Regions from separate parts of the Methylobacterium sp. ARG-1 genome, predicted to be linked through region 1. Evidence: predicted binding sites of a transcription regulator. Region 1 holds the regulator's gene; each other region holds the start of a gene.
The links. The regulator LexA, encoded in region 1, represses DNA repair genes until DNA is damaged. The targets are predictions, from matches to a motif close to TGTTCNNNNTGTGTTCNG.
Positions count from the first base shown of each region.

Region 2: the regulator LexA is predicted to act here: its motif matches at 1,492-1,509, upstream of AKJ13_RS12570 (UvrD-helicase domain-containing protein).
Region 3: the regulator LexA is predicted to act here: its motif matches at 1,439-1,456, upstream of parE (DNA topoisomerase IV subunit B).
Region 4: the regulator LexA is predicted to act here: its motif matches at 1,628-1,645, upstream of dinB (DNA polymerase IV).

Region 1 covers NZ_LHCD01000001.1:771-3,748, reverse strand. The annotation lists gene AKJ13_RS00030 (ComEC/Rec2 family competence protein) at 1-1,010, shown strand, start outside; gene lexA (transcriptional repressor LexA) at 1,004-1,723, opposite strand; gene AKJ13_RS00020 (biliverdin-producing heme oxygenase) at 2,013-2,618, shown strand; gene AKJ13_RS00015 (hypothetical protein) at 2,708-2,978, shown strand, end outside.
Region 2 covers NZ_LHCD01000011.1:10,960-13,937, forward strand. The annotation lists gene AKJ13_RS12570 (UvrD-helicase domain-containing protein) at 1-1,481, opposite strand, end outside; gene AKJ13_RS12575 (AsmA-like C-terminal region-containing protein) at 1,657-2,978, shown strand, end outside.
Region 3 covers NZ_LHCD01000001.1:358,878-361,855, forward strand. The annotation lists gene topA (type I DNA topoisomerase) at 1-988, shown strand, start outside; gene AKJ13_RS01730 (hypothetical protein) at 1,034-1,222, opposite strand; gene parE (DNA topoisomerase IV subunit B) at 1,551-2,978, shown strand, end outside.
Region 4 covers NZ_LHCD01000054.1:6,687-9,664, forward strand. The annotation lists gene rimO (30S ribosomal protein S12 methylthiotransferase RimO) at 187-1,539, shown strand; gene dinB (DNA polymerase IV) at 1,668-2,750, shown strand.

The DNA.
Region 1 (2,978 bases):
GGATCGAGCGGCTCATCGGCGACGGGATCTCGGCCGTGACCGGTACCCTGGCGACGACGCTGGTGGCACAGATCGCCACCGCGCCATTCGCCACCTACCATTTCCAGACGATCCAGCCGTTCGGGCTGATCGGCAACGCCCTGACCCTGCCGCTCGTCTCGCTGGTGGTGATGCCCGCGGCGGTGATCGGGATCCTGGCCTATCCCTTCGCCCTCGACCGGCCGGTCTGGTGGCTGATGGGGCAGGCGGTGGGCGGCATGCTGGCGATCGCCGAATGGATCGCCGGCTTCGATCGGGCCACCCTGGTGCTGCCGGCTTTCGGCACCGGCGCGCTGGTGCTGCTGGCGGCGGGGCTGCTCCTGGCCACGCTCCCGGTCTCGCGGCTGCGCTGGCTCGCCCTGCCGCCCGCCCTGCTGGGGCTCGGCCTCGCCGCGATGCCGGACCGCTTCGACCTCTATATCGACCGGCAGGGCGGCGGTGCGGCCGTGCGCGGGACCGATGGGCGCCTGGCGGCGCTGGGCAGCCCCTCGGCCTTCGTGCTGGAGCAGTGGCTCAAGGCGGATGGCGACGGCCGGTCGGCCAAAACCGTGATCGGCGGTGTCGCGCAGAGCGGACGCTGCGACCGTCTCGGCTGCACCGCGCGCCTGCCGGATGGCCGCGCCATCGCCCTGGTCCGCGACCGGCGCGCCTTCGCAGAGGATTGCGCCCGGGCGGCGGTGCTAATTACCCGGCTCGCCGCGCCGCCGACCTGCCACGCACCACTGGTGATCGACCGCCGGGCGCTCGCCGCCCACGGCGCCGTCGCCCTTCGGGCCGACCGCGAGGGATTCACGGTTCGCTATGCCCATGATGAGGGCCGCTCCGTTCCCTGGCGACCGTCCCCCGGTGCTGGGCCGTCACCGGAGCAGCGGACCGAAACGCCCGCTCCCGGCACCCCGATCCCGCCCGAGCCCGACGCTGCCGGTCCCGACGCCACGCCCGGCGACGCGCCGACCGAGCCGCTTCAGTAGCGGCGGACGAGGCTGACGAGCCGGCCCTGGATCTGGACCCGGTCGGGACCCAGCACGCGGGTCTCGTAGGCCGGGTTGGCGGCTTCCAGGGCGATCGAGGAGCCGCGGCGACGCAGGCGCTTCAGCGTGGCCTCCTCGTCGTCGATCAGCGCCACGATGATGTCGCCGGTATTGGCCGTGTCCTGCTTGCGGATCACCACGAGGTCGCCGTCTAGGATGCCGGCATCCACCATCGAATCGCCGCGCACTTCGAGGGCGTAATGCTCGCCGCCGGCCAGGAAGTCCGGCGACATGGTGATGGCGTGGCTCTGGTTCTGGATCGCCGAGACCGGCGTACCGGCCGCGATCCGGCCCATCACCGGAATCGAGATGGCGCGCCCGCCATCATCGATCATCCGGGTGGTCGCGGGTTGAGGCGGCAGCTTGGACTTGCCACCTTCGACCACGCTCGGGGTGAAGCGGCGGGGCTCGGCGGGCGGCGGGGCTGCCTGCGACAGGCTCTCGGGAATGCGGATCACCTCAATGGCCCGCGCCCGATTCGGCAGGCGCCGCAGGAAGCCGCGCTCCTCCAAGGCCGTGATCAGCCGGTGGATGCCCGACTTGGACTTCAGATCGAGGGCGTCCTTCATCTCGTCGAACGAGGGCGGGACGCCGCATTCCTGCATGCGGCTCTGGATGAAACGCAGGAGGTCCAATTGCTTGCGCGTGAGCATCGACGGGGGACTCGCGGCTTGGCGGACCGCATCGGCGCGGCCTCGGAAACAAATCACGAACACGTTAAACGTTCCGCAAGTGTTCCGCAAGCCTGATCCGGCCAAGCTTGATGGGCCGACGCGCCCTGTCGCGCAAGCCTGCGCACTCTGCCCATCGGCCTCACGGTGACCTGAATCGCATCGAATGGTCCGGACGCTATGAAGGTTCGTGCCGGACGGCGAGGTCCCGACCTCGCCCCGGACAGAATAGGCCTCGACCGCCTGGAACGGTCGAGTGCCCCATCAAGACATGGGTCGAATGGACGTCTCAACATCCGATATTGTCGAACCGGGCAGCCGCGTGAAGCGCCTGCGGTCTGCGACGGCAGCGGCCCATGATCAGCTCGACCGGCGGGTCATGGCACGCCAGCCCTTCGCGAGCCTCGAACGGTACGCGCTGTTCCTGCAGGTCCAATACCGATTCCATACACGCGTCGATCCGCTCTATCGCGACGGCGCGCTGGGCTTCGTCCTGCCCGATCTCGACGGGAGGCGCCGTCTCGCCCTGATCGCGCAGGATCTGCGCGACGTGGCCGGCCGGATCCCCGACGTAGCCGCGGAGGACGGGGACGCGATCGATCCCGTGGCCGGGCTCGGCTGGCTCTACGTCGCGGAGGGCTCGAATCTCGGCGCGGCCATCCTGATCAAGGAAGCCCGGAAGCTCGGCCTCTCGGAGGGCCACGGCGCCCGCCACCTCGCCGGGCATCCGGACGGTCGCGGGCTGCACTGGCGGCAATTCACCACCGCGCTCGACCGGATCGCGCTCGCGGGCGACGGCGAGGCCCGCGCCGCAGCCGGGGCGACGGAGGCGTTCCGGTACGTGCACCGGCTCGTCGGGGACGCGTTCGGGGGCTGAGCGCCGGTCGGGGCGACAAACGCATTGACTGGTCAAGCGGGGCCGTTTCAATGCGCCACGGGGCTGGAACTGGGCTTGGGATGACGAGGATGCGACGGCGCGCGGCTCTGCTGCCCATCGGCTTGGTGACCCTCGGCCTGGCAATGGCCGGCTGCACCACCGGATTCTCGTACATCTCGCGGAACTACGTCGCGCTCACCCCGCAGGTGGTCACGATCGGCTGCAAGGAGCCCTACGAGGTCTACGACAACCGGCAGCTGCGCCGGATGCTGATCGTCTCGAACGCGCTGCGCGAATATGCCGGCTGCAATCTCAGCGAGGTGCGGATCGATCCCGATCCGGCGGCGAGCCGGGTGAAGC
Region 2 (2,978 bases), on a different contig from region 1:
CTCTCGGTCAGCGCCCGCAGGGTCGCGCGGACCCGGGGCTTCAGCTCGTCGGTCTCGCACAGGCGCTGGGCGGCGATCAGCAGCGGCAGGCGGTTGGCGCGGCCGTAGGTGTGGAGCTGCTGCAGGGTGGCGTCGCCCAGGCCGCGCTTGGGCGTGTTCACGATCCGCTCGAAGGCGAGGTCGTCGCTGACATTCATGGTGACGCGCAGGTAAGCCAGCGCGTCGCGGATCTCGGCCCGCTCGTAGAAGCGCGGGCCGCCGATCACCCGGTAGGGCAGGCCGAGCTGGACGAAGCGATCCTCGATCTCGCGCATCTGCGCCGAGATCCGCACCAGCACGGCGATCTCCGAGAGGGGATGCTGCTTGGCCTGCAGGGATTCGATCGACTCGGCGAGCTGGCGCGCCTCTTCCTCGGAATCCCAGGCGCCGGTCACGGTGACGCGCTCGCCCGGCTCGTCCTCGGTGCGCAGGGTCTTCCCCAGCCGGCTCTCGTTCTTGGCGATCAGGCCCGAGGCGGCGGCCAGGATATGGCCGGTGGAGCGGTAGTTGCGCTCCAGGCGCACCACCACGGCGCCCGGGAAATCGTGCTCGAAGCGCAGGATGTTGTCGACCTCGGCGCCGCGCCACCCGTAGATCGACTGGTCGTCGTCGCCCACGCAGGCGATGTTTTTTCGTGATTGCGCAAGCAGCCTGAGCCACAGGTACTGGGCGACGTTGGTGTCTTGGTACTCGTCCACCAGGATGTAGCGAAAGCGTTCCTGATAGCTTTCGAGGATATCTTTGTTCTCACGCCAGAGCTTGAGGCAAAGTAACAAAAGATCGCCGAAATCGACGGCGTTGAGCGTCGCGAGCCGGGCCTGGTAGGCGGCGTAGAGCGCGCCGCCCTTGCCGAACGCGAAGGAGGTCGCCTCGCCCGGCGGCACCTGCTCGGGGCCGAGGCCGCGGTTCTTCCAGCCGTCGATCGTGTGGGCCAGAGCCCGGGCCGGCCAGCGCTTCTCGTCGATGTTCTGGTCGGCGATCACCTGCTTCATCAGGCGCAGCTGGTCGTCGGTACCCAGGATCGTGAAGTCCGACTTCAGCCCCACCAGCTCGGCATGGCGCCGCAGGATCTTGGTGCCGATGGCGTGGAACGTGCCGAGCCAGGGCATGCCCTCCCCGGCCGGGCCGATCAGCGCGCCGATCCGGTGCTTCATCTCCCGGGCGGCCTTGTTGGTGAAGGTCACCGACAGGATGTCGTAGGGGCGGGCGCGGCCGGTGGCGATCAGGTGGGCGATCCGGGTGGTCAGCACCCGGGTCTTGCCGGTGCCGGCCCCGGCCAGAACCAGCACCGGACCCTCCGTCGCCTCGACGGCGCGGCGCTGCTCGGGGTTGAGCCCTTCCAGATAGCTGGCGGCGTCCCGCCGGAGGGCGCCCATGGCGCGGGCGGCGATGGAGGTCGGAGCGCCGTCCCCGGCGGGCTGCGCGTGCGGGCCATTCTGCATTCCGCCTCCCTGGACCAAATCGCGAACGGCGTCGAGGGTGTTCAGCTCGGCGCGGCCCTCTGGCGCCGTCCGGGACTTATCGTGCTATGGCCGGTCGCAGGTTGCCCAGGGGGGCACGCGACGGCGGGGCATCACGGTGCCGCGACCGCGCGGGGTGGTTCGCGGAACGGTGAGCGTGCGTGATCTTCTGACCGCGCTGGCGGGCGCCGTCATCCTGGTTCTCGTCGCGGCGCTGGCCGTCCCGCCCGTCATCGATTGGCAGGCCCAACGCGGCCTCGTCGACCGGGCGCTCGCCCGGTCCCTGGACGTTCCGGTCCGGACCGACGGCCGAATCGAGGTGCGGCTCCTGCCCTCGCCGCGGCTGCGCATCGACCGGCTGCATATCGGCACCGACCCGAACCGGCCGACCCTGGATGCCCGCTTCGTCAAGGCCGAGGTCGCGCTGGCGCCGCTCCTGAAGGGCGAGTTCCGCTTCACCGAGACGCGGGTGGGCCGCGCCGAGATCAAGCTCCCGGTGGCGGCGAGCGACGCCGTGCGGATCCCGCCCGACCTCGGCGAGGCCCTGCGCGCCCGCGACTTCGCCATCGAGGACCTGCACGTCCAACAATTCCTCGTGACCACGCAGGTGCCGGCCACCGGCCGGACCGACCAGCTCTATGTCCAGGACCTGCACCTGCAGACCCCCGCCCTGATCGGGCCGTGGCGGGTGGAGGGCACGAGCGGCGGCGTCCCGTTCCGGGCGGTCAGCGGCACGCCGGGGGCCGACGGGCGGCTCGCCGTGAAGATCGTGGGCGGGGGCGACGCGCATCCGCGCTTCGAGGCGGATGCGCGCCTGGGCCTCGTGCCCAACGATGCCGACGGGACGACGCTGATCGAATCCGAAGGCTCGGCCCGCCTCGTGGTCGGGCCGCCGACCCAGGCGGCCGGCCCCTATCTGCCGTTCTCGCTGGGCGGGACGTTCAAGGCCCGCGGCGCGCAGGTGCGGTTCGAGGGTGTCGAACTCGCGATCGATCCGGGCGGGCGCGCCCTGCGGTTCGCCGGCACCGGCCGGCTCGATCTGCGCCAATGGCGCGCCAGCCTGAACCTGGAGGGCCGCCGCCTCGACCTCGACGCCTTCCTGACCTCGCCCGAGGGCCAGAACCTGATCGCCCGCGGCGTCCCGGATCTCGGGCGCGGCCTGCCGGCGATGCTCGACCTCGATCTCGCGGTGGGCAGCCTGGTGCTCGGCGGCGACGAATGGTCGAACCTGGCGCTCGCCGGCACCGTCGAGCGCACGGGCGGCCTGCTGCTGCGCCGCCTGTCCGCGGTCGGCCCCGGCGACGCAACCTTGAATGTCACCGGCCAGATCGAGGCGGCACCGTTCCGCCTCACCGGCCCGGTGGCGTTGAATGCCCCCGATTCCGAGCCGCTCGGGCGCTACCTGCGCCGGCTCGGCCTGGAGGGGCCGCTGACCGCGCTCCTCGACGGGCGCCGGATCGAGGCGGCCGCCGACCTGTC
Region 3 (2,978 bases), 360 kb from region 1:
GATCGGCGAGACCAAGGAACTGCGCGTCACCGACGTGCTCGAGGCGCTCAACGGCCTGCTCGGCCCTCATATCTTCCCCGACAAGGGCGACGGCTCGAACCCGCGTACCTGCACGGTCTGCGGTACGGGCCAGCTCTCGCTGAAGCTCGGCAAGTTCGGCGCCTTCATCGGCTGCTCGAACTACCCCGAGTGCAAGTACACCCGCCAGCTCTCGGCCTCCGGGGTCGACGGCGACGGTGACGGTTCCTCGGCCGAAGGCGGCCAGCCGGGCGTCCGGGTGCTGGGCAACGATCCGGTGACCGGGATGCCGGTGACGATCCGGGATGGGCGGTTCGGGCCATTCGTTCAGCTCGGCGAGGCATCCACCGAGAAGGACGCGGCGAAGCCGAAACGCTCCTCACTGCCGAAGGGGCTTTCCCCCTCCTCGGTCGATCTGGACAAGGCCCTGGCGCTGCTGTCGCTGCCGCGCGAGGTGGCGCGTCACCCCGAGACCGGCGAGCCGATCCTGGCCAATCTCGGCCGGTTCGGACCCTACGTGCAGCACGGGAAGACCTACGCCAATCTCGGCAAGGACGACGACGTGCTGGAGGTCGGGGCGAACCGCGCCATCGACCTGATCGTCGCCAAGGAGCAGGGCGGCGGCCGGGGCCGGCCGGCGGCCGATCCGGGCCGGCCGCTGGGCAAGGACGAGACGAGCGGGCGCGACCTCGTGGTCAAGGCCGGCAAGTACGGTCCCTACGTCACCGACGGCGAGATCAACGCGACGCTGCCGAAGACCATGAATGCCGAGGCGCTGACCCTCGACGAGGCGATCGCGCTGGTGAATGCCAAGCGTGCGTCGGGTGGCGGCAAGCCGGCTAAGCGGACATCGGCCCGGAAGGCGCCGGCTCGGACGGCGGCCGCGGACAAGAAGCCGGCGGCCAAGAAGGCCCCCGCGAAGAAACCGGCAGCCAAGAAGAGCCCGGCGAAGAAATCGGGTGCCGGCTGAGAGCCGCGCCCGATCCCTTCGAAGACTTGGCGCGAACGCTTCGCGTTAAGCCAGATAGGTGATGGTCGCAGCCAGGGCGGTGGCGACCGTCGCCAGCGCGATGGTCAGGCCGTTCACCAGGAAGCGGGCGGGCGGCACGCAGGCCGTCTCCTCGTCGCACCCGAAGACGGTGCCTGCGGCGCGCTCGAAACGGATCAGGGTGAGGCGGCGGGCCTCGATCGCGGCGTTGCTCATCGACGGCGGCTCCCTGACCACGGTCAAGCTCTTTCCCGGACAAACGCGGCCGGAGCCGCACGGTTCCGATCCGGGCGGCAGCTGAGGAAGCCTTAACCCACGATTGTGCAACGTCGCGATGACGGCCTCATCGCGCCGGGCCGGCCGCGCCACTCGCTCGCGGCGGCGCAGCATGCGATGGTGAAGACGGTTCGGCGACGCACCGAACGCTCTGGATGTTTCTGTTTTGTTCCGCTATGATGCGGGGATGAAGGCGCATGCTGCACGATCCAACGCCCGTCTGCCCAACACCGAGCCGGCCGATGCGCCGCGTTCGCGGAGGCCGCGCGTGAGCGATCCGGCGCGCGACCTGTTCGGGCCCGGCAGCAAGCCCCCGGCCCCGCGTCCGACGGAGCCGCGGCGGCGGCTCGCGGAATCGGCCTCCGTGCCGACTATCGCGGCGGCCGAGCCCGAGGCCGGCTACACCGCCTCCGACATCGAGGTGCTGGAGGGATTGGAGCCGGTCCGGCGCCGGCCCGGCATGTATATCGGCGGTACCGACGAGCGGGCGCTGCATCACCTCTTCGCCGAGGTGATCGACAATTCCATGGACGAGGCGGTGGCCGGCCATGCCAGCTTCATCGAGGTCGAGCTCGAGGAAACCGGCTCGCTGGTGATCACCGACAACGGCCGCGGCATCCCGGTGGACCCGCACCCGAAATTTCCGGGCAAGTCGGCGCTCGAGGTCATCATGACGACGCTGCACGCGGGCGGGAAGTTCGACTCGAAGGTCTACGAGACCTCGGGCGGCCTGCACGGCGTCGGCATCTCGGTGGTCAACGCCCTGTCCGATCTCCTCGAGGTCGAGGTCGCCCGCAACCAGACCCTCTACCGCCAGACCTTCTCCCGCGGCCACGCGCAGGGGGCGCTGGAGCTGGTCGGCCGGGTGCAGAACCGGCGCGGCACCCGGGTGCGCTTCCACCCCGATGCCGAGATCTTCGGCTCGCTGAAGTTCGACCCGCGCCGCCTGTTCAAGATGGCGCGCTCGAAGGCCTACCTGTTCGGCGGCGTCGAGATCCGCTGGCGTTGCGCCCCTGCCCTGCTCGAAGGCCTGGAGGATGTGCCGGCCGAGGCGGTGCACCGGTTCCCGGCCGGGCTGCGCGACTACCTCGCCCGGGACATCGAGGGCAAGGAGCTGGTCACCGAGGCGATGTTCACCGGCAAGGTGACCAAGCCCGGCTCGCACGGCTCACTCGAATGGGCGGTGGCCTGGATGGTCGCCGAGGACGGCTTCTCGCATTCCTACTGCAACACCATCCCGACGCCCGAGGGCGGCACCCACGAGGCCGGCCTGCGGGTCGCCCTGCTGCGGGGCCTGCGCGAGCATGCCGAGCGGGTGAACCAGGCCAAACGCATGACGGCGGTAACCACCGACGACGTCATGGCGACCTGCGCATCCATGCTCTCGGTGTTCATCCGCGAGCCGGAATTCCAGGGCCAGACCAAGGACAAGCTCGCCACCGTCGAGGCGCAGCGCATCGTCGAGACGGCGGTGCGCGACGCCTTCGACCATTGGCTGGCCGCCTCTCCGGCCCAAGCCAACAAGCTGCTCGACTGGGTGATCGACCGGGCCGAGGAGCGACTGCGCCGGCGCCAGGAGAAGGAGGTCGCCCGCAAGAGCGCGACCCGCAAGCTGCGCCTGCCCGGCAAGCTGGCGGATTGCTCGGCCGCCGGCACGGCGGGCTCCGAAATCTTCATCGTCGAGGGCGATTCGGCG
Region 4 (2,978 bases), on a different contig from region 1:
AGCCAAGTTTCGATCGTGGCGTCAGCTTCCCGCACCGGGCCGGGCACCCCTGCGGCGGCCGGTCTCGCGCGAGCGCGTTAGAACCGCTATAGGGCGCGATCCCGAACGCCCATCCGCGCGCTCCGTGCGACCCGATCCACCGGCTGCACGCGAGGGTGGCGTCCGACCCGTCTTCCGAATGCGACCATGACCGCAACCGCCACGCCCGCACCTCAGGGGGCTACCCCCGGGGCCGCCCCCAAAATCTCGTTCGTCTCGCTGGGCTGCCCCAAGGCCCTGGTCGATTCCGAGCGGATCCTCACGCATCTGCGCGCGGAGGGCTACGAGCTGGCCCGCCGCCACGACGGGGCGGATGTGGTGATCGTCAACACCTGCGGGTTCCTCGACTCCGCCAAGGCGGAGTCGCTGTCGGCGATCGGCGAGGCCATGGCGGAGAACGGCCGGGTGATCGTCACCGGCTGCATGGGCGCGCAGCCGGAGGAGATCCGCGAGAAATACCCCGACCTGCTTGCGGTCACCGGGCCGCAGGCCTACGAATCCGTGGTGGCGGCGGTCCACGAGGCGGTGCCCCCGGCCCACGACCCGTTCCTCGACCTCGTGCCGCCGCAGGGGATCAAGCTCACCCCGCGCCACTACGCCTATCTGAAGATCTCGGAGGGGTGCAGCAACCGCTGCAGCTTCTGCATCATCCCGTCCTTACGCGGAAACCTCGTCAGCCGCCCCGCCGCCGACGTGCTGCGCGAGGCCGAGAAGCTGGTCAAAGCCGGCGTGAAGGAGCTGCTGGTCGTCTCGCAGGACACCAGCGCTTACGGTGTCGATGTCCGCTACAGTGAGAGCCCGTGGCGCGACCGGAGCGTGCGGGCGAAGTTCTACGACCTGACCAAGGAGCTCGGCGAGCTCGGGGCCTGGGTGCGGCTGCACTACGTCTACCCCTACCCGCACGTGGACGAGGTCATCCCGCTGATGGCCGAGGGCAAGATCCTTCCCTACCTCGATATGCCGCTCCAGCACGCCAGCCCCGCGGTGCTCAAGCGGATGCGCCGGCCCGGCAACCAGGAGCGCCAGCTCGACCGGATCCGCAGCTGGCGGCAGACCTGCCCGGATCTCGCGATCCGCTCGACCTTCATCGTCGGCTTCCCCGGCGAGACCGAGGCCGAGTTCGAGGAGCTGCTGGCCTGGCTGCAGGAGGCCAAGCTCGATCGCGTCGGCTGCTTCGAATACGAGCCCGTGGCGGGCGCCACCGCCAACGCGCTGGGCGACCTCGTGCCGCCGGCGGTGAAGGCCGAGCGCAAGCGCCGGTTCATGGAGACCCAGAACGGCATCGCGCTCCGGTTGCAGCGGGCGAAGGTCGGCAAGCGGCTGGCCATGATCGTCGATTCCGTCGAGGGCGGGATCGCCAAGGGCCGGTCCAAGGCCGACGCCCCCGAGATCGACGGCACCGTCCACGCCGCCTTCCGGCGCCCGGTGCGCCCCGGCGACATCGTCACCGTGAAGATCGACCGGGCCGACGCCTACGACCTCTACGGCAGCGTGACCTGACTTTTTTCGGACCTGGTCTTCGGATTTGGCGCGATCCCCTGTGCGCCATCGGGCCGGACCGGTTGACCCGGCATCCGGCCAGGGTGTCTGGAACAGATCAGGAACTCGAGCCGGACCCCGAGGCGGCGATGGATTCGGAGGTCGCGCTCCGCAAGATCATCCATATCGACATGGACGCGTTCTACGCCTCCGTGGAGCAGCGCGACGATCCCGCCCTGCGCGGGCTGCCGCTCGCCGTGGGCGGCTCCCGGGAGCGGGGTGTGGTGATGGCCGCGAGCTACGAGGCGCGCCGGTTCGGCGTGCGCTCGGCCATGCCGTCGGCCACCGCCGGGCGGCTCTGCCCGGACCTGCTGTTCGTGAAGCCGCGCTTCGAGGTCTACCGGGCGGTCTCGGAAGAGATCCGGGCGGTGTTCGCCCGACACACGCCGGTGATCGAGCCCGTGGCCCTGGACGAGGCCTATCTCGACGTCACCGAGAATCTCCTGGGCCTTCCCACGGCGACGGCTGTCGCCAAGGCGATCCGGGCCGAGATCCTGGAGCGCACCGGCCTCGTCGCCTCGGCCGGGGTCTCGTACAACAAGTTCCTGGCCAAGGTCGCCTCCGATTACCGCAAGCCCGACGCCCTGTTCGTGATCACGCCGGCCATGGGTCCGGATTTCGTCGCCGCCCTGCCGATCGGCCGGTTCCACGGGGTCGGGCCGGTCACCGAGGCAAAGATGAAGCGGCTCGGCATCGAGACCGGAGCCGATCTGCGCGCCTGGGATCTGGAGCGCCTGCGCGAGGCCTTCGGGTCGGCCGGGGCCTATTACCACGCGGTCGCCCGCGGGCTCGACATGCGGCCAGTGCGCGCCCACCGGGTGCGTAAGTCGATCGGGGCTGAGACCACCTTCTCGGAGGACACGGCCGCCTTCGACGTCCTGGCGGCGCGGCTCGCGCCGCTGTTCGACAAGGTCTGGGCCGGGGCGGATGCCAAGGGGATGCGGGCTCGGACCGTGACCCTGAAGCTCAAATTCTCGGATTTCGCGCAGGTCACCCGGGCGAAGTCGCTCTCCGTCCCGGTGGCCGACCGGGCCGCCCTCGAGCGAATCGGCCTGGACCTGCTTGCCGGCCTGTTTCCCCTCCGGCGCAGCGCGCGGCTGATCGGGATCGCGCTCTCGGGCTTTGAGCACGGGGAGGAGGCGGAGCCGCTGCAACTCGGGCTGGGGCTCTAAGGCGCGCGTCCGGGCCGTCGGGACCGGAACGATGCGCCGGGTTCCCGGTGTCGCATTATCCTTTTTCCCGAGGGCCGGACACCACCTTTCGGAATGATGCTCCGATCCGTCGCAGGCGCACCATGGCGCTCTGCCGCGTCCAGTGTGCGGTGCCACACGTCGACTGCGGCTTGGCAACCACAGATGGGGGGCATCCCGTGCGGTCGGGGATCGCCCGAACCGTGCCCG